3 regions of the Streptomyces sp. NPDC041205 genome follow, and region 3 is predicted to be linked to each of the others. Evidence: riboswitches for the same ligand, from Rfam matches in the RefSeq annotation. Region 3 holds a riboswitch; each other region holds the start of a gene.
The links. A riboswitch is a leader RNA that binds a small molecule or an ion and turns the genes downstream of it on or off. The one in region 3 is predicted to bind cobalamin.
Positions count from the first base shown of each region.

Region 1 (5,665 bases), on a different contig from region 3:
CCCCGCGCAGGAGACGAAGGTCTCCAAGCTGGTCTCGCTCCTGGTGAAGGTGGGCGCGCTCGCCTTCGTCCTCACCATGGACAAGACCGTCGCCATCAACTTCCAGCTGCTCGGCGGCATCTGGATCCTGCAGACCATGCCCGCGCTGGTCGGCGGCCTGTTCACGCGCTGGTTCCACCGGTGGGCGCTGCTCGCCGGGTGGGCGGTCGGCATGATCTACGGGACGGTCGCCGCGTACGGGGTCGCCTCGCCTACGCAGAAGCACTTCGGCGGCTCGTCCAAGGAGATCCCGGGCATCGGCGAGATCGGCTACATCGGCCTGACCGCGTTCGTCCTGAACATCGTCGTGACGGTCGTCCTCACCTTCGTCCTGAAGGCCGTGGGCGCCCCCGACGGCGTCGACGAGACGTCCCCGGAGGACTACACCGCGGACGCCGGCGACAAGGGCGTGGCGGTGGAGCTGCCGAAGGTGGGTGCCGGGCACTGACGCCCGAGGGGGCGCCCAAGGGAGCGTCACCCCTCCGCCCTCCCTGGAGGCCGCCGCGTTCCGTCCGGGACGCGGCGGCCTTCGCCGTGCCGCCTCCGGCCCCGAACCGGCGTACGAAAGAATGGGCCCATGCCGCATCCTCGCCTCCTGCTCCCCGCCGCCCTGCTGCTGCTCGCGCCCCTCGCCCTCACCGGCTGCGGCTCCGAGACCGCCGGGTCCGAGAACAGGGCCTCCGGGAACGCAGGCTCCGCGAACGCGGGCTCCGGCGCCGGATCGACGCCCTCCCGCGCCGACCTTGAGGCCCGCGCCCGCGCCGCCCAGACCCGGACGGCGCACGTGTACGTGACCGAGGCCGACGGGTTCGCGCTGGCGGAGCAGTCCGTGGGCGTCCTCGGGGACGACGGCTTCCAGGCGGTGTACGTGGCGAAGGAGGGCGGCGCGCAGATCAAGGTCGACGTCGAGCGGGGCACCGTCGACGGCAGGACCTGCCGGAGCGTCTATCCCCCGGCCGAACGCTGCGAGAAGGACGGGAAGGGCTGGTACCGCACGCCCGGCTCCGCGGGGTCATCGGGCTCCGCGGGCTCCTCCGGCTCCGCCGAGTCCTGGCACGCGTACGCCCGCTCCGAGCACGGCCTGCGCATCCAGATCTCCGCCGACCCCGGCCTCGTGGACCGCGACACGCTGCGCGCCGCCGCCGAGAAGGCCCACCACGCGGACGCCGCCGAGCTGGACGCCGTACTGCCGAAGAAGACCTCCCCCGCCACGCCGGTGGAGCGCGGCGACATCCCCCGCGACGGCGACGGCGCCCCCCAGGACCCGCCGGGCGTGGGCGGCTGAACGGCGCCGCGGTGACGGCCGAGCGGGGCCTCAGCGACCTCTGAGCGGGCCCCGGGCGGCACCCGGGCGCCCCCTTGGAATGCCACGCCCCGCCCCCGAGTTGAGGTTCAGGGCGCCTCGTCCCGCGACAACGCCGCTACCCTCCGACACAACATCTAGGGGTGGCACCGAAAGCCAGCACAAGATGTATGCTCATCCTCGCTGTCGCCGCAGGGGAATCCGGTGCAAGTCCGGAACTGTCCCGCAACGGTGTACTGGTACGCATTTGTGCGCTCGCGCCCACAACATGCGCCGGTGAGTCCGACGACCTGCCGACAGCGCGCCTGGACCGTCCGGTCCGGGTGCCGAGACGTCCGGGCCTCGAGGAATGGGTTGGTGGACGCGGAGTCGCCCCTGCGCGGGCGCAGCCGCGCCGTGCCTCTCTCCGCGGGCCCAGAGCCGAGCGAGGGAGAGCACCACGTGACCATCGCGCCCGCCGAACCCGCGTCAGCGCAGGCCGGCAAGCAGGCCGAGGCCGAGCAGGCCGCGCAGACCACCGACGGCCCAGGAACCGCCCTGCTGCGCGTCCTGACCGACCTCACCGCCGACCTCCCCGACGCCGACCCCGGCCGGGTTGCCGCCGCCGCGCTGCGCGGCCGGTCGGCCAAGGCCGACGAGGTGGAGCTGCGGGAGCTCGCGACCGAGGCGGCCGCCGGGCTCATCTCCGAGGACCCCGCGTACTCCCAGCTCGCGGCCCGGCTGCTGACCATCGGTATCCGCGAGGAAGCCGCCTCGCAGGGCGTCACGTCGTTCTCCCAGTCCGTCGCCGTCGGCCACCGCGAGGGCCTGATCGCGGACCGCACCGCCGAGTTCACCACCCTGCACGCGGAGCGCCTCGACGGCCTCGTGGCCGACGCGCTCGCCGACGGCGCCGACCGCCGCTTCGGCTACTTCGGCCTTCGTACGCTGCACAGCCGCTACCTGCTGCGCCACCCGATCACCCGGAAGGTCGTCGAGACCCCGCAGCACTTCATGCTGCGCGTGGCCGCCGGTCTCGCCGAGGACGCCTCCGAGCGGGCCCTGGACGAGGTCGCCGCGCTCTACCGCCTGATGAGCCGTCTCGACTACCTGCCGTCCTCGCCGACGCTCTTCAACTCCGGCACCCGGCACCCGCAGATGTCGTCCTGCTACCTCCTCGACTCGCCGCTCGACGAGCTGGACTCCATCTACGACCGCTACCACCAGGTCGCGCGGCTCTCCAAGCACGCGGGCGGCATCGGGCTCTCGTACTCGCGCATCCGCTCCCGCGGCTCGCTGATCCGCGGCACCAACGGGCACTCCAACGGCATCGTGCCGTTCCTGAAGACGCTCGACGCCTCCGTCGCCGCCGTGAACCAGGGCGGCCGCCGCAAGGGCGCCGCCGCGGTCTACCTGGAGACCTGGCACTCCGACATCGAGGAGTTCCTGGAGCTGCGGGACAACACCGGCGAGGACGCCCGGCGCACCCACAACCTGAACCTCGCGCACTGGATCCCCGACGAGTTCATGCGCCGCGTCGCCGCCGACCAGCCGTGGTCGCTGTTCTCCCCCGCGGACGTGCCCGAGCTCGTCGACCTGTGGGGCGAGCAGTTCGACGCCGCGTACAAGAAGGCGGAGGCGGCCGGTCTCGCGCAGAAGACCATCCCCGCCCGTGAGCTGTACGGCCGCATGATGCGCACCCTCGCGCAGACCGGCAACGGCTGGATGACCTTCAAGGACACCGCCAACCGCACGGCCAACCAGACCGCCGAGCCGGGCCACACCGTCCACTCCTCCAACCTCTGCACGGAGATCCTGGAGGTCACGGACGACGGCGAGACGGCCGTGTGCAACCTGGGTTCGGTGAACCTGGGCGCGTTCGTCGACACCGCGAGCGGCGACATCGACTGGGAGCGGCTCGACGCCACCGTGCGCACGGCCGTCACCTTCCTCGACCGCGTCGTGGACATCAACTTCTACCCGACCGAGCAGGCCGGGCGCTCCAACGCCAAGTGGCGGCCCGTGGGCCTGGGCGCGATGGGCCTCCAGGACGTCTTCTTCCAGCTGAAGCTGCCGTTCGACTCGCCCGAGGCGCGGGCGCTGTCGACCCGCATCGCCGAGCGCATCATGCTCGCGTCGTACGAGGCCTCCGCCGACCTGGCCGAGCGCAACGGTCCCCTCCCCGCCTGGGAGAAGACCCGCACCGCGCGCGGCGTCCTGCACCCCGACCACTACGACGTCGAGCTGACCTGGCCCGAGCGCTGGGCGGCACTGCGGGAACGCATCGGCAAGACCGGCATGCGCAACTCGCTGCTCCTCGCCATCGCGCCGACCGCCACCATCGCGTCCATCGCGGGCGTGTACGAGTGCATCGAGCCGCAGGTCTCCAACCTCTTCAAGCGCGAGACCCTGTCCGGCGAGTTCCTCCAGGTCAACTCCTACCTGGTGGCCGAGCTGAAGCGGCTCGGCGTGTGGGACGCGCAGACCCGCGAGGCGCTGCGCGAGTCCAACGGCTCGGTGCAGGGCTTCACCTGGGTCCCGCAGGACGTCCGCGACCTGTACCGCACGGCCTGGGAGATCCCGCAGCGCGGCCTCATCGACATGGCCGCCGACCGCACGCCGTTCCTGGACCAGGCGCAGTCCCTGAACCTGTTCCTGGAGACGCCGACCATCGGCAAGCTCTCCTCGATGTACGCCTACGCCTGGCAGCGCGGCCTGAAGACCACGTACTACCTGCGCTCGCGCCCGGCGACGCGCATCGCCCGCGCGGCGTCCGGCCAGACCGCCGCCGCTGCCCCCGTCCCCCAGCAGGTGACCGACCCCGAGGCGATCGCCTGCTCCCTGGAAAACCCCGAGTCCTGCGAGGCCTGCCAGTAATGTCCCAGTCCGCTGCCCACACCGTCTCCACCACCGGTGAGAAGAACCTGCTCGACCCGGGCTTCGAGCTGACCCTGCGGCCCATGCGCTACCCGGACTTCTACGAGCGCTACCGCGACGCGATCAAGAACACCTGGACCGTCGAGGAGGTCGACCTCCACTCGGACGTGGCCGACCTGGCCAAGCTCACGCCCGAGGAGCAGCACCTGATCGGCCGTCTGGTCGCGTTCTTCGCGACCGGCGACTCGATCGTGGCGAACAACCTCGTGCTCACGCTGTACAAGCACATCAACTCCCCCGAGGCGCGGCTCTACCTGAGCCGGCAGCTGTTCGAGGAGGCCGTGCACGTCCAGTTCTATCTGACGCTGCTCGACACCTATCTCCCCGACCCGGACGACCGCGCCGCCGCCTTCGCGGCCGTGGAGAACATCCCGTCCATCCGGGAGAAGGCCGAGTTCTGCTTCAAGTGGATGGACTCGGTGGAGAAGCTGGACCGCCTGGAGTCCCAGGCCGACCGGCGCCGGTTCGTGCTGAACCTGATCTGCTTCGCTGCGTGCATCGAGGGCCTGTTCTTCTACGGTGCCTTCGCATACGTCTACTGGCTGCGCAGCCGCGGTCTGCTGCACGGCCTCGCGACCGGCACCAACTGGGTGTTCCGCGACGAGACGATGCACATGAGCTTCGCCTTCGAGGTCGTGGACACCGTCCGCAAGGAGGAGCCGGAGCTGTTCGACGACCAGTTGCAGCAGCAGGTCACGGACATGCTGAAGGAGGCGGTCGACGCCGAGTTGCAGTTCGCGCGCGACCTGTGCGGTGACGGCCTGCCCGGCATGAACACCGAGTCGATGCGCGAGTACCTGCAGTGCGTCGCCGACCAGCGCCTCCAGCGCCTCGGCTTCGCGCCGGTCTACGGCTCCGAGAACCCGTTCTCGTTCATGGAGCTGCAGGGCGTTCAGGAGCTGACCAACTTCTTCGAGCGGCGCCCCTCGGCGTACCAGGTCGCCGTGGAGGGTTCGGTCTCCTTCGACGACGAGTTCTGAGCCGGGCTCGCGGCTGAGGGCCGCTGCTCCCGCTCGGCCTCGCGCAGCTGGCGGTCGATCCGCCGGTCGTGCGCGTGGCCGATGAGCGAGGGCAGCGCCATCAGCAGGAAGACTCCGAGGACGGCCAGCGTGTTGAGTGCGTCATGTGCGTTCATGACATCCACTCTCGCGCCGGCCGTCCTTCGCCGTCAGTGGCAGGACTGCCGCACACCCTCGATTTCCTGCCAGACCTGCGGCACACTGGCAGGATGCTGAACAACGTGGCCGCCGTCGTGCTCGACGGCGTGCATCCCTTCGAACTCGGCGTCGTCTGCGAGGTGTTCGGCCTCGACCGCAGCGACGAGGGACTGCCGGTGTACGACTTCGCGGTCGCCTCCGCCGAGGGCCCTCAGCTCTCCACCCACGCCGGGTACTCGATCACCACCGC
Region 1 is NZ_JBVIZH010000002.1:644,111-649,775, forward strand. Features, by position in the region: gene mctP (monocarboxylate uptake permease MctP) at 1-487, shown strand, start outside; gene ACZ6BG_RS09855 (hypothetical protein) at 617-1,324, shown strand; cobalamin riboswitch at 1,513-1,654, shown strand; gene ACZ6BG_RS09860 (ribonucleoside-diphosphate reductase subunit alpha) at 1,784-4,198, shown strand; gene ACZ6BG_RS09865 (ribonucleotide-diphosphate reductase subunit beta) at 4,198-5,238, shown strand; gene ACZ6BG_RS09870 (hypothetical protein) at 5,151-5,393, opposite strand; gene ACZ6BG_RS09875 (GlxA family transcriptional regulator) at 5,487-5,665, shown strand, end outside.
Region 1: it holds a riboswitch for cobalamin, as region 3 does, so the genes downstream of both, ACZ6BG_RS09860 (ribonucleoside-diphosphate reductase subunit alpha) here and metE (5-methyltetrahydropteroyltriglutamate--homocysteine S-methyltransferase) in region 3, are expected to answer to the same signal.

Region 2 (5,665 bases), on a different contig from region 3:
GAGCGGTCCGGGGCGGCTTTCGGCCCGAGGATCGCAGCCCCGTGTCACCCCAGTTGATCGAATGGCGCCCCGTTCACCTGGAAGAACGTTCACCCCTCCGCCGATCGGATGGATCTCCTCCGTTTTCAAGCGGGGATCCGGTCGCCTGGGGTGGGCCGCCGACCCGCGCCGCGAGCCTCTTCGGTGCCTGAACGCGGTAGCTCTCGGTGAGGAGTTCCGCCACCTCGGCCCAGTCGGTGGTCCCGTCCAGGCGCATGCCCACGACGTTCCTGCCCCAGGAGGGACGGAAGAACGGGGCGCCCGCGTTGGTCAGCGCCTCGAACTCCTCGCCGTGCGAGCGGAACGTGAGAATCGTGGTGAGGCCCTCGGTCGCGATGGCGCGCGCCGACGGGGAGTCCGAGCGGGTCAGGTCGGTCAGGTAGACGTGCGCGAAGGTCGCGGCGCGGATGCGCCAGCGGGTGCCGATCCAGGCCGGTTCCTCGTGCGCGTCGGGGAGGTTCAGGCACACGGCGCGCAGGTGGGTGAGGACGTCGAGGGGGACCTCGTCGTCGTCCGGGATCCTCTGGCGTGTCATGGGTGCCTCCCCCTGGCCGCGGGTTTTCCGGTGAGTTTATGGACCCGGTCGCCGCGGTGGCGTTCTCAGGAAGCGGACCGACACATGGTCCAGCGGGTCCGCCGGTGGCGTCACCCGCGCCCGCACCCCGTACACCTCCGCGATCAGCCCCTCGGTGACGACCTCCGCGGGCGTGCCGTGCGCGTACGCCCTGCCCTCCTTCAGGACCAGGATCTCGTCGCAGAACATGGCGGCCAGATTGAGGTCGTGCAGGGCGATCACCGTCGTCACGGGGAGCGAGGCGATCAGGTTCAGGAGGTCCAACTGGTGCTGGATGTCCAGGTGGTTGGTGGGTTCGTCGAGGAGGAGCTCGCGGGGGGCCTGGGCCAGGGCGCGCGCGATGTGGGCGCGTTGGCGTTCGCCGCCGGAGAGGGTGTGCCAGGACTGGTCGGCCCGGTCGCTGAGGGAAGTGCGGTCCAGGGCGTCCCGGACGGCCCGCTCGTCGGCGGGCGTGCTGCCCGACCAGGGCCTGCGGTGCGGGATGCGGCCGAGGGCCACCACCTCCCGCACGGTCAGCTCCACCTGCGTGGCGGCGTGCTGGTCGACCACCGCGAGCCTGCGCGCCGTCGCCCTGCGGCCGAGCCGGGGCAGCGGCGTGCCGTCCAGCGTGACCACGCCCGCCGCGGGCGCGAGGACGCCCGCGAGGAGGCGCAGGAGCGTGGACTTGCCGGAGCCGTTCGGGCCGATGAGGCCGAGCGTGGTGCCCGGCCGGGGGGCGAGGGTGATGCCGTCGACGATGAGGCGGCCCCCGGCCTCGTGGGCGACGCGGGCCGCCGCGAGCCCGGGGGATGCGGGCTTCTCGTACGTCGTCGGCTTCTCGTACGTCATCGGCTCCTCCGCCGCCGTCGGCTCCTCCGCCGCCGTCGGCTCCTCCGCCGTCGTCGGTCCCTCCGCCGCCGTCCGCTCCTCCACCGTCATCGGCTCTTCCGCGTCCGGTACAGCACCGCCACGAACGCCGGTACGCCGATCAGCGACGTGACCACCCCCACCGGGACCTCCTGCGGGTCGAGGACCGTGCGGGCGAGGGTGTCCACCCAGATCAGGAACACCGCGCCCGCGAGCGCCGTGACCGGGAGCAGCCGCGGATGGCCCGCCCCCACCACCGCCCGCGCCGCGTGCGGCAGCGCCAGGCCCACGAACCCGATCGCCCCGGCGCTGCTGACCAGGGCCGCCGTCAGGAGCGCCGTGGTGCAGAGCAGCAGCACGCGCACCCGGCCCACGTGCACGCCGAGAGTGGCCGCCGCGTCCTGGCCGAAGGCGAACGCGTCCAGCGCCCGGGCGTGCAGCAGGCACACGGTGAGCGCGACGACGAGCACCGCGCCGCACGTCCAGACGTCCGTCCAGGCCGCGCCGCTCAGCGAGCCGAGCAGCCAGAACAGCACACCGCGGGTGGTCTCGGCGTCGGCCGCGGTGAGGACGACGAAGGAGGTGAGCGCGGAGAAGAGCTGCATCGCGGCCACGCCGGACAGGACCACCCGGTCCGTGGTGTCGCCGAGGGTGTGGCTGAGCAGCAGGACCAGGGCGAACGACAGGACGGCGCCGATGAACGCGCCCGCCGACACCGTGAGCGCTCCCCCGCCGACGCCGAGGACCACGACGGCGACGGCGCCCGTGGACGCGCCGGAGGAGACGCCGAGCACGAACGGGTCGGCGAGCGGGTTGCGCAGCAGCGACTGGAGCACCGCCCCGCACACGGCGAGGCCCGCGCCGCACACCGCCGCGAGGACCGTGCGCGGCATCCGCAGGTTCCACACGATGCCGTCGCGGATCGGCGTCAGCTCCGCCTCGCCCCAGCCGAGGTGGGCCGCCACGGCCGACCACACGTCGGGCACGGAGATGTCGGCGGGGCCGATGGTGATGGCCACGGCGATGGAGAGGAACAGGACCGCGAGTCCGGCCAGGGAGAGGAGTGCGCCGCGCAGCGCGGCACGCAGGCGCCCGGCCGGGGATGCCTGTCGTACGTCACCGGGCGCGGTCTCGTACGACGACGCGTCACCGGGCGCGGCCTCGGAGGACGCGTCACCGGCCACGGCGCCACGCGAACCGCTGTCCGCGGCGCCCCTCACTTCGTGAGGCCGAACTCGCGCAGCGCCGCCGCGACTTGTTCGATGCCGTCGACGGTGCGGATGCTCGGGTTCAGGGCCTGACCGCTGAGCAGGACGTAGCGCTTCTTCTTCACCGCCGTGAGGTTCTTCGTGGCCGGGTTGGACTCCAGGAACTTGATCTTCTGGCGGGCGCTCTCGGCGGACTGGGACCTGCGGGTGAGGTCGCCGATGACGAGGACGTCGGGGTCGCGGTCGGCGATGGTCTCCCAGTTGATCTGGGGCCACTCCTCGCGGGTGTCGGCGAAGGCGTTCTTCACGCCGAGTTCGCGGGTGATGACGCCGGGGGCGCCGCAGCAGCCCGCGATGTAGGGGGACTCGGAGTTGGCGAACCAGTACATGAGGGTGGTGTCGGAGGCGTCGATGGACTTCTTTGCGCGCGCGGCCCGGGACTTGAGGTCCGCGATCAGCTTCTCGCCGCGCTTCTCCACGTCGAAGACCCGCGCGAGGTCGCGGATCTCGCCGTACACGGTGTTCATGGTGAGGGTCTTGGTGCGGGTGCCGTCGTCGTCACCGGCGTTGTCCTTGCCCGCGCAGTCGGTCGGCGAGACATAGACGGGTACGCCGAGTTCGGTGAACTTGGCGCGGTCGGCGACGCCGCCCTTGCCGACGGTGTAGAGGAACGACGCGCTGACGAAGTCCGGCTCCTTGTCGAGCACCTTCTCCAGCGCCGGGTAGCGGTCGGCGAGCCGCGGGACCTTGGCGTTCTCCTTCTCCAGGCCCTTCAGGACGGGGTCCGTCCAGGTGCCGGTGCCCACCATGCGGTCGGCCAGGCCGAGGGAGAGGAGGATCTCGGTGGAGCCCTGGTCGAGGGAGACGGCCCGCTTCGGCGGGGCCTGCACCTTCGTCCGCTCGCCGCACGCGGTGAGGGTGACGGGGTAGCCCGCCCGCGCCTTCTCCGACGTCTTCGCGGGCGAGCCGCCGCACGCGGTCAGCAGGACGAGGCCCGCGCTCAGCAAGGCGGCGAGGGGTGTACGGCGAACGCGTCGCGTGGTCGAAGGCACACGTCTTCCCGAGTCTCAGGGCTCATGCGCGGAGCCTGGTCTGCGAACTCCGCCGCCCGTGCGGACGGCGGTGCCAGCAGGTCTTCGGACTCGGGTTCGTCCGGGCGGGGCCGCCTTCCCGGGGTCCGTGGACTCCCAGTGGCCGCTGGCCCCGCCCGTCCCCCTCACCGCTGCGCGTCAGTTCCGGACTTCCACCGGATTCCCCGACCCAGGTGCGGGTACGACTGGCGTCCGCAAGCTATCACTCCGGCGCGGCATCACTCCTGGTCGGGGCGGGCTCACCGCGGTAGGTGCCGAAGGACCACTTGTTGCCCTCGGGGTCGGCGACCGCGAACTCGCGGCTGCCGTACGGCTGGTCCTCGATCTCGCGGATCACCTTCACACCGGCGGTGGTGAGGCGGAGGTAGAGGTCGTCGACGTGGTCGGTGACGACGTACGCGCCGAACGTGCCCGGCCGCAGGCACCATTCGGCGGCCTTCGGGTCGTAGCTGCCGAGCATGACGCCGCCGCCCTCGGGCCAGTCGAGCTGGGCGTGGGCGACGCGGTCGCCGTCCTCGTGGACGGCGGTGCGCAGGAAGCCGACGGTGCCGACGAGGAAGTCGATGAGGGCGGGGGCGTCGTCGGCCTGGAAGGTGGCCCAGACGTCGGGCGCGCGCCGGTTCGCAGGGGCCTGATCGGCCTGACCGGTCTGCGCGCTTTGCGTGCTCTGCGGGGTTTCGTTGCTGTTCATGCGTCCCAGTCTTCGCCGCCCGCGTGCCCTCCGGCTTGGATATTCCGGCACTCCTCGGCCATCCAGGCGCTGGGGCTCACGCCCGTGTACTGCCGGAAGTCCCGTACGAGGTGGGAGTGGTCGTAGTACCCGCAGTCGGCGGCGATCCGGGCGAGGTCGGGGCGCGCGTCCGCGGCGACCGCGCGGACGACGGCCGCCTTCGCGTGCTGGAAGCGGATGAGGCGGGCGGCCTGTTTGGGGGTGACGCCGGTCTCGGCGCGGAACAGCGCGGACAGCCGGCGTTCGCTGAGGGCGACGTGCGCGGACAGGCCGCGCAGGGTGCCCGCGCCGCGGTGCCGGGCGAGCCAGGCCCAGGCCTCGCCGACCTCGGGCCGCACCGCCCCGGCGCGCTCGGCGTCGGCCGCGCGGCGCGCCAAGTAGGCGTTGAGGAAGGCGAACCGGTCGCCCCAGGCTTCCTGCTCGCAGAGGCGTTCGCGTACGTCGGCGGCCAGGCGGCCGAGCACGTCGGTGCCGTCGGTGACGAGCTGCCCGGCCAGCTCGGCGGCGGGCAGGCCGAGGAGCGCGCGGGCCGCGAGCGGGTGCACGGCGAGCTGGATCCCGGCCTCGTGCTCGGGCTGGACGACGTACGCGGGCCTCTGGTGCAAGCCGCCGACGACGATGTCCGTGCGGACGGCGTCGGGGCCGGTCGCCTCGCCGGGGGTGCGGCCGGTGGTGACGGGGCCGTCGAGGGAGAAGATCAGCGTGAGGTACGGGGACGGCAGGCCGCGGTGCAGGGCGGGGCGCCGGCCGCTGCTGCGGTAGCCCACGGCGGACACGACCAGGCCGCCGGGCGGGGGCGCGGCGCGGACGAACTCGCGGGAGGCGGCGGCGCCGTCCCGGGCGGTGATGTCCGTAGCCGTGAGGCCCATGACCCCATTGTGCGCGGGCGCGGACGGGCCTGTCGTCCGGTGCGGCTACCCGCCTCCGTCCGTCCCATGCCCGGCACGCACGGTGACCTCGATCATGGGAATCGGGCCCCTGGTCCTCGTAGCATGGCGCGCCGCTCCGGACGGGTCGGCGCAGCGCTCTCAGGGAACGGGAACCATGGCTATTCGGGCAAAGGGCAGGCTGGCGGTCGTCGGGGCGTCGGGGGCGCTGGCGGCGGCGGTGTTCGCGGGCGGCGCACTGTGGCCGTCCGCGGCCGACGCGAAGGCGGCGGACGGCAAGGGACCGAGCG
Region 2 is NZ_JBVIZH010000001.1:535,861-541,525, forward strand. Features, by position in the region: gene ACZ6BG_RS02425 (MmcQ/YjbR family DNA-binding protein) at 74-574, opposite strand; gene ACZ6BG_RS02430 (ABC transporter ATP-binding protein) at 611-1,441, opposite strand; gene ACZ6BG_RS02435 (FecCD family ABC transporter permease) at 1,528-2,547, opposite strand; gene ACZ6BG_RS02440 (ABC transporter substrate-binding protein) at 2,676-3,719, opposite strand; cobalamin riboswitch at 3,778-3,963, opposite strand; gene ACZ6BG_RS02445 (VOC family protein) at 3,961-4,449, opposite strand; gene ACZ6BG_RS02450 (helix-turn-helix transcriptional regulator) at 4,446-5,357, opposite strand; gene ACZ6BG_RS02455 (HAD family hydrolase) at 5,533-5,665, shown strand, end outside.
Region 2: it holds a riboswitch for cobalamin, as region 3 does, so the genes downstream of both, ACZ6BG_RS02440 (ABC transporter substrate-binding protein) here and metE (5-methyltetrahydropteroyltriglutamate--homocysteine S-methyltransferase) in region 3, are expected to answer to the same signal.

Region 3 (5,665 bases):
GCGCGGCGGTGGGCGACCGACCCTCGGTGGCAGGGGATCGAGCGCACCTACAGCGCCGCGGACGTCGTGCGCCTCTCCGGCAGCGTCCGCGAGGAGCACACCCTGGCCCGGCGCGGCGCCGAGCGGCTGTGGCGCCAACTGCACGAGCTCGACTACGTCCACGCGCTCGGCGCGCTGACCGGCGGTCAGGCCGTGCAGCAGGTCAAGGCGGGGCTGCAGGCGATCTACCTGTCCGGCTGGCAGGTGGCCGCCGACGCCAACCAGGCCGGGCACACCTACCCCGACCAGTCGCTGTACCCGGCCAACTCCGTTCCGCAGGTGGTCCGCCGCATCAACAACGCGCTGCTGCGCGCCGACCAGATCGCCACCAGCGAGGGCGACTCCGCCGTGGACTGGCTGGCTCCGATCGTGGCCGACGCCGAGGCCGGTTTCGGCGGCCCGCTGAACGCCTTCGAGCTGACCAAGGCGATGATCGCGGCGGGCGCGGCCGGTATCCACTACGAGGACCAGCTCGCCTCGGAGAAGAAGTGCGGCCACCTCGGCGGCAAGGTCCTCGTCCCCACCGCTCAGCACGTGCGCACCCTCAACGCGGCCCGCCTCGCCGCCGACATCGCCGATGTGCCGACCCTGATCGTCGCCCGCACCGACGCGCTCGCCGCCAACCTCCTCACCAGCGACGTCGACGAGCGCGACGCCGAGTTCGTGACCGGCGAGCGGACGGCCGAGGGCTTCTACCGCGTCCGCAACGGCATGGCCCCCGTCATCGCGCGCGGCCTCGCCTACGCCCCGTACGCCGACCTCATCTGGGTCGAGACCGGCACCCCCGACCTCGCCCAGGCCCGCGAGTTCGCCGAGGCCGTCCACGCCGAGCACCCCGACCAGATGCTGGCCTACAACTGCTCGCCGTCCTTCAACTGGAAGGCCGCGCTGGACGACGACCAGATCGCCAAGTTCCAGCGCGAACTGGGCGCCATGGGCTACAAGTTCCAGTTCATCACCCTGGCCGGTTTCCACTCCCTCAACCACGGCATGTTCGACCTCGCCCGCGGCTACGCCGACCACGGCATGACCGCGTACGTGGACCTGCAGGAGAAGGAGTTCGCCGCGCAGGAGCACGGCTTCACCGCCGTCAGGCACCAGCGCGAGGTCGGCACCGGCTACTTCGACCTGGTGTCCACCGCCGTCAACCCGGCCTCCTCCACCACCGCGCTCTCGGGCTCCACCGAGGAGGAGCAGTTCCACTAGGTGCTCCGCGCCGGGCCGAGGGGCCCGGCCGCCGTGTGAAGGGGCGTGGCCCAGCGGATTCCGCCGGGCCACGCCCCTTCACACGTGCGCCCAAACGGCTCGCACTCGTGTCTCATCTCACGTTCCGGAATGTGAACAGTGCTGCCCAGGACCGCGTCCACCCTCTAACCTGACGCGTGCAGCTGGTTCGCCCTGTCCGCCAGGCAGGCGCGTCGTAAGAGGGAACCCGGTGGGAATCCGGGACTGCCCCGCAGCGGTGAGCGGGAACGACCGCCGTCACACGCACTGGGCCCGATGAACGGGGCCTGGGAAGCGACGGCCAGTAGGTGTCTGCCCCGGCAGACGTGCCCGCGAGTCCGAAGACCTGCCCGTTGCCCGTACGTGACCGATCGCGTGCGGATATCCCGGTGACCTCGTGGGCGGGTCGGCGTACATACCAGACGGAGCACCATGCCAGTGGCGTGTGTGTGGTCCGTCTTGTTCGTCATCCCTTCGCGTCCGCGTCCCGTCCCGGGATTCTCAGGAGTCATCTCGCGAAGGAGATTTCCGTGACAGCGAAGTCCGCAGCCGCGGCAGCACGGGCCACCGTGTACGGCTACCCCCGTCAGGGCGCAGGCCGTGAACTCAAGAAGGCGATCGAGGGGTACTGGAAGGGCCGCGTCACCGCCGACGCCCTCAACCAGACCGCGACGGAGCTGCGCCGCTCCACCTGGCAGCGTCTGGCGGCGGCTGGTGTCCACGAGGTGCCGACCGGTGACTTCTCGTACTACGACCACGTCCTGGACACCAGTGTCATGGTCGGCGCCGTCCCCCAGCGGCACCGCTCCGCCGTGGACGCCGACCCGCTCGACGGCTACTTCGCCATGGCCCGCGGCACCCAGGACGTCGCGCCGCTCGAGATGACCAAGTGGTTCGACACCAACTACCACTACCTCGTGCCGGAGCTCGGCCCCGACACCGTCTTCAGCGCCGACTCCACCAAGCAGGTCGCCGAGTTCAAGGAAGCCCTCGCGCTCGGCCTCGCCGCCCGCCCGGTCCTGGTCGGCCCCGTCACGTATCTGCTGCTCGCCAAGCCCGCGCCCGGCGTGGCCGCGGAGTTCGAGCCGCTGACGCTCCTGGACCGGCTCCTTCCCGTGTACGCCGAGGTCCTCGCGGACCTGCGCGCGGCCGGCGCCGAGTGGGTGCAGCTCGACGAGCCCGCCCTGGTCCAGGACCGCACCCCGGCGGACCTCAACGCCGCCGAGCGCGCCTACCGCGACCTCGGCTCCCTCACCGACCGGCCGAAGCTGCTCGTCGCCTCCTACTTCGACCGGCTCGGCGACGCCCTGCCGGTCCTGGCGAAGGCCCCGATCGACGGCCTCGCGCTCGACTTCACCGACGCGGCCGCCGCCAACCTCGACGCGCTCGCGGCGGTGGGCGGACTGCCCGGCAAGCGCCTCGTCGCCGGTGTCGTCAACGGCCGCAACATCTGGATCAACGACCTGGAGAAGTCCCTGTCGACCCTGGGGACGCTCCTCGGCCTCGCCGACCAGGTCGACGTCGCCGCGTCCTGCTCGCTCCTGCACGTCCCGATCGACGCCGCGGCCGAGCGGGACATCGATCCGCAGATCCTGCGCTGGCTCGCCTTCGCCCAGCAGAAGACCGGCGAGATCGTCACCCTGGCCAAGGGCCTCGCACAGGGAACGGACACCATCGCCGCCGAACTCGCCGCGAACCGGGCCGACCTGGCCTCCCGCGCCGGTTCCGCGATCACCCACGACCCGGCCGTCCGGGCCAGGGCCGCGGCCGTCACCGACGCCGACGGCCGCCGCTCCCAGCCGTACGCCACGCGGGCCGCCGCCCAGCGCGCCCACCTCGGCCTGCCGCTGCTCCCCACGACCACCATCGGCTCGTTCCCGCAGACCACGGAGTTGCGCACGGCCCGCGCCGACCTGCGCGCGGGGCGCATCGACACCGCCGGGTACGAGCAGCGCATCGAGCACGAGATCCGCGAGGTCGTCTCCTTCCAGGAGAAGACCGGGATCGACGTCCTGGTGCACGGCGAGCCCGAGCGCAACGACATGGTGCAGTACTTCGCCGAGCAGCTCACCGGCTATCTCGCCACGCAGCACGGCTGGGTCCAGTCGTACGGCACCCGCTATGTGCGCCCGCCGGTCCTCGCCGGTGACATCTCCCGCCCCGAGCCGATGACGGTGCGCTGGACGGCGTACGCCAACTCCCTGACGGAGTGCCCGGTCAAGGGCATGCTCACCGGGCCCGTGACCATGCTCGCCTGGTCCTTCGTCCGCGACGACCAGCCGCTCGGCGACACCGCGCGCCAGGTGGCCCTCGCCCTGCGCGACGAGGTGAACGACCTGGAGGCGGCGGGCACTTCGGTCATCCAGGTCGACGAGCCCGCGCTGCGCGAGACGCTGCCGCTGCGCGCCGCCGACCGTCCGGCCTATCTGGACTGGGCCACCGAGTCCTTCCGCCTCACCACCAGCGGGGTGCGGCCCGACACCCAGATCCACACCCACATGTGCTATGCCGAGTTCGGCGACATCGTCCAGGCCATCGACGACCTCGACGCCGACGTCATCAGCCTGGAGGCCGCCCGCTCGCACATGCAGGTGGCCCGTGAACTGGCCGAGCACGGCTACCCGCGCGAGGCGGGCCCCGGCGTCTACGACATCCACTCCCCGCGTGTGCCCGGCACGGACGAGGCCGCGGCCCTGCTGCGCAAGGGACTTGAGGCCATCCCCGCCGAGCGCCTGTGGGTCAACCCGGACTGCGGCCTGAAGACCCGCGGCTGGCCCGAGACCCGCGCCTCGCTGGAGAACCTGGTCGCGGCGGCGCGCACGGTCCGCGGGGAGCTGTCCGCGTCCTGACCGGCGGCCCTGCCGGGGGCCGGGGCACCCACGGGTGCCCCGGCCTCGGGTCTCAGTCGGTGACGTCGAGGGCGGCGGACACGATGCTGTCGACGTCGATCCGGTGGTGGCGGTAGACGTCGGTGAGCGAACCGGACTGGCCGAACCTCGTGACGCCGAATGCGCTGGTGGCGGCCTTGTTGACCATGGCCAGGAACGACAGCGCGTGCGGATGACCGTCGAGTACCGTGACCAGCGGTGTGGCGCGGTCCGCGGGGAACGCCTGGTCCAGGTTCCAGAGGTCGGCCTGCTCGTCGTGGCCCTGCCGGGCGCGCAGGGCTCGGTACAGCAGATCGGGGCTGCTCACACAGACGACGTCGGCGGTCACCTGCTCCTGCTCCAGCTCCTGGACACGCCTTCGCGGAGCAGGCCGTGCCCGGGCCGAGTTGCTCGGCCCCGGTGCCGGTGTCCTCGTAGCCGAGGGCGCCGTCCGGCACGTTCACCCTGGCCGTGCCGGACGGCCCCTCGTTCGTCAGCAGAACGCGGACGCCGCAACGGCGTCCGGCAGGAGGTATCGGATGAGTTTCCGGCTCGCGGCGTACGCCGTGTGCGTCGAGGAGGGCCGGGTACTGCTCGCCCGGCACGTGCCGCCGAGCGGCGAGAGCAACTGGACTCTGCCGGGCGGCAGGGTGGAGCACGCGGAGGATCCCTTCGACGCGGTGATCCGGGAAGTCGCCGAGGAGACGGGCTGTGAGGCGGTGGTCGAGCGCCTCCTCGGCGTGGACTCACGGATGATCCCCGCGGCGGACCGCGCCCCCGGCCTCCCCGACCACCAGAACGTCGGCATCTTCTACCGCTGCCGCATCACCGGCGGCCACCTCCGCCCCGAACCGAACGGCGAGACCGCCGAGTCGCGCTGGATCCCGATCCCGGGCGTCGCACGCCTGCGGCGGTCGTCACTGGTCGACAACGGCCTCGACCTGGCACGGACTGTTCCACCGACCGGGCATGTGGAGCCTGTTGCGGTCGGTGGCCTCATCCAGCACTGACCGCCGCGCCGGCGGCGCAGGGCGGAACGGGGAGCGCAAGGGTGGCCATCCGCGCGCTCTGGTCTCTGAAATCTGTTTGGTGTGGTGTCACCGTGTGCCTACTGTGGCGCCGTGAAGACCCAGGTGATCGTTCTCAATGGTGGTTCCAGCTCGGGGAAGTCCGGGATCGTGCGGTGTCTGCAGGATGTTCTGCCGGGGCCCTGGTTGGCCTTCGGGGTCGATACATTCGTTGACGCGTTGCCCGCGGCGATGCGGGCGTCGGATGCGGGGATCGAGTTCGGGCCGGACGGTGAGGTGGTCGTCGGGCCGGAGTTCCGGGCGCTGGAGGGGGCCTGGATCGCGGGGCTCGCCGCGATGGCCGGTGCGGGGGCGCGGATCATCGTCGACGAGGTCTTCCTCAGCGGTGCGGAGTCGCAGCGGCGGTGGCAGGAGGCGCTGGGCGAGTTGCGGGTGCTGTGGGTGGGCGTGCGGTGCGACAGCGCCATCGCCGCGGACCGTGAGATCGCGCGCGGGGACCGCGTCGTC
Region 3 is NZ_JBVIZH010000003.1:1,129,508-1,135,172, reverse strand. Features, by position in the region: gene aceA (isocitrate lyase) at 1-1,245, shown strand, start outside; cobalamin riboswitch at 1,412-1,631, shown strand; gene metE (5-methyltetrahydropteroyltriglutamate--homocysteine S-methyltransferase) at 1,794-4,112, shown strand; gene ACZ6BG_RS18920 (hypothetical protein) at 4,165-4,479, opposite strand; gene ACZ6BG_RS18915 (NUDIX hydrolase) at 4,670-5,140, shown strand; gene cpt (chloramphenicol phosphotransferase CPT) at 5,252-5,665, shown strand, end outside.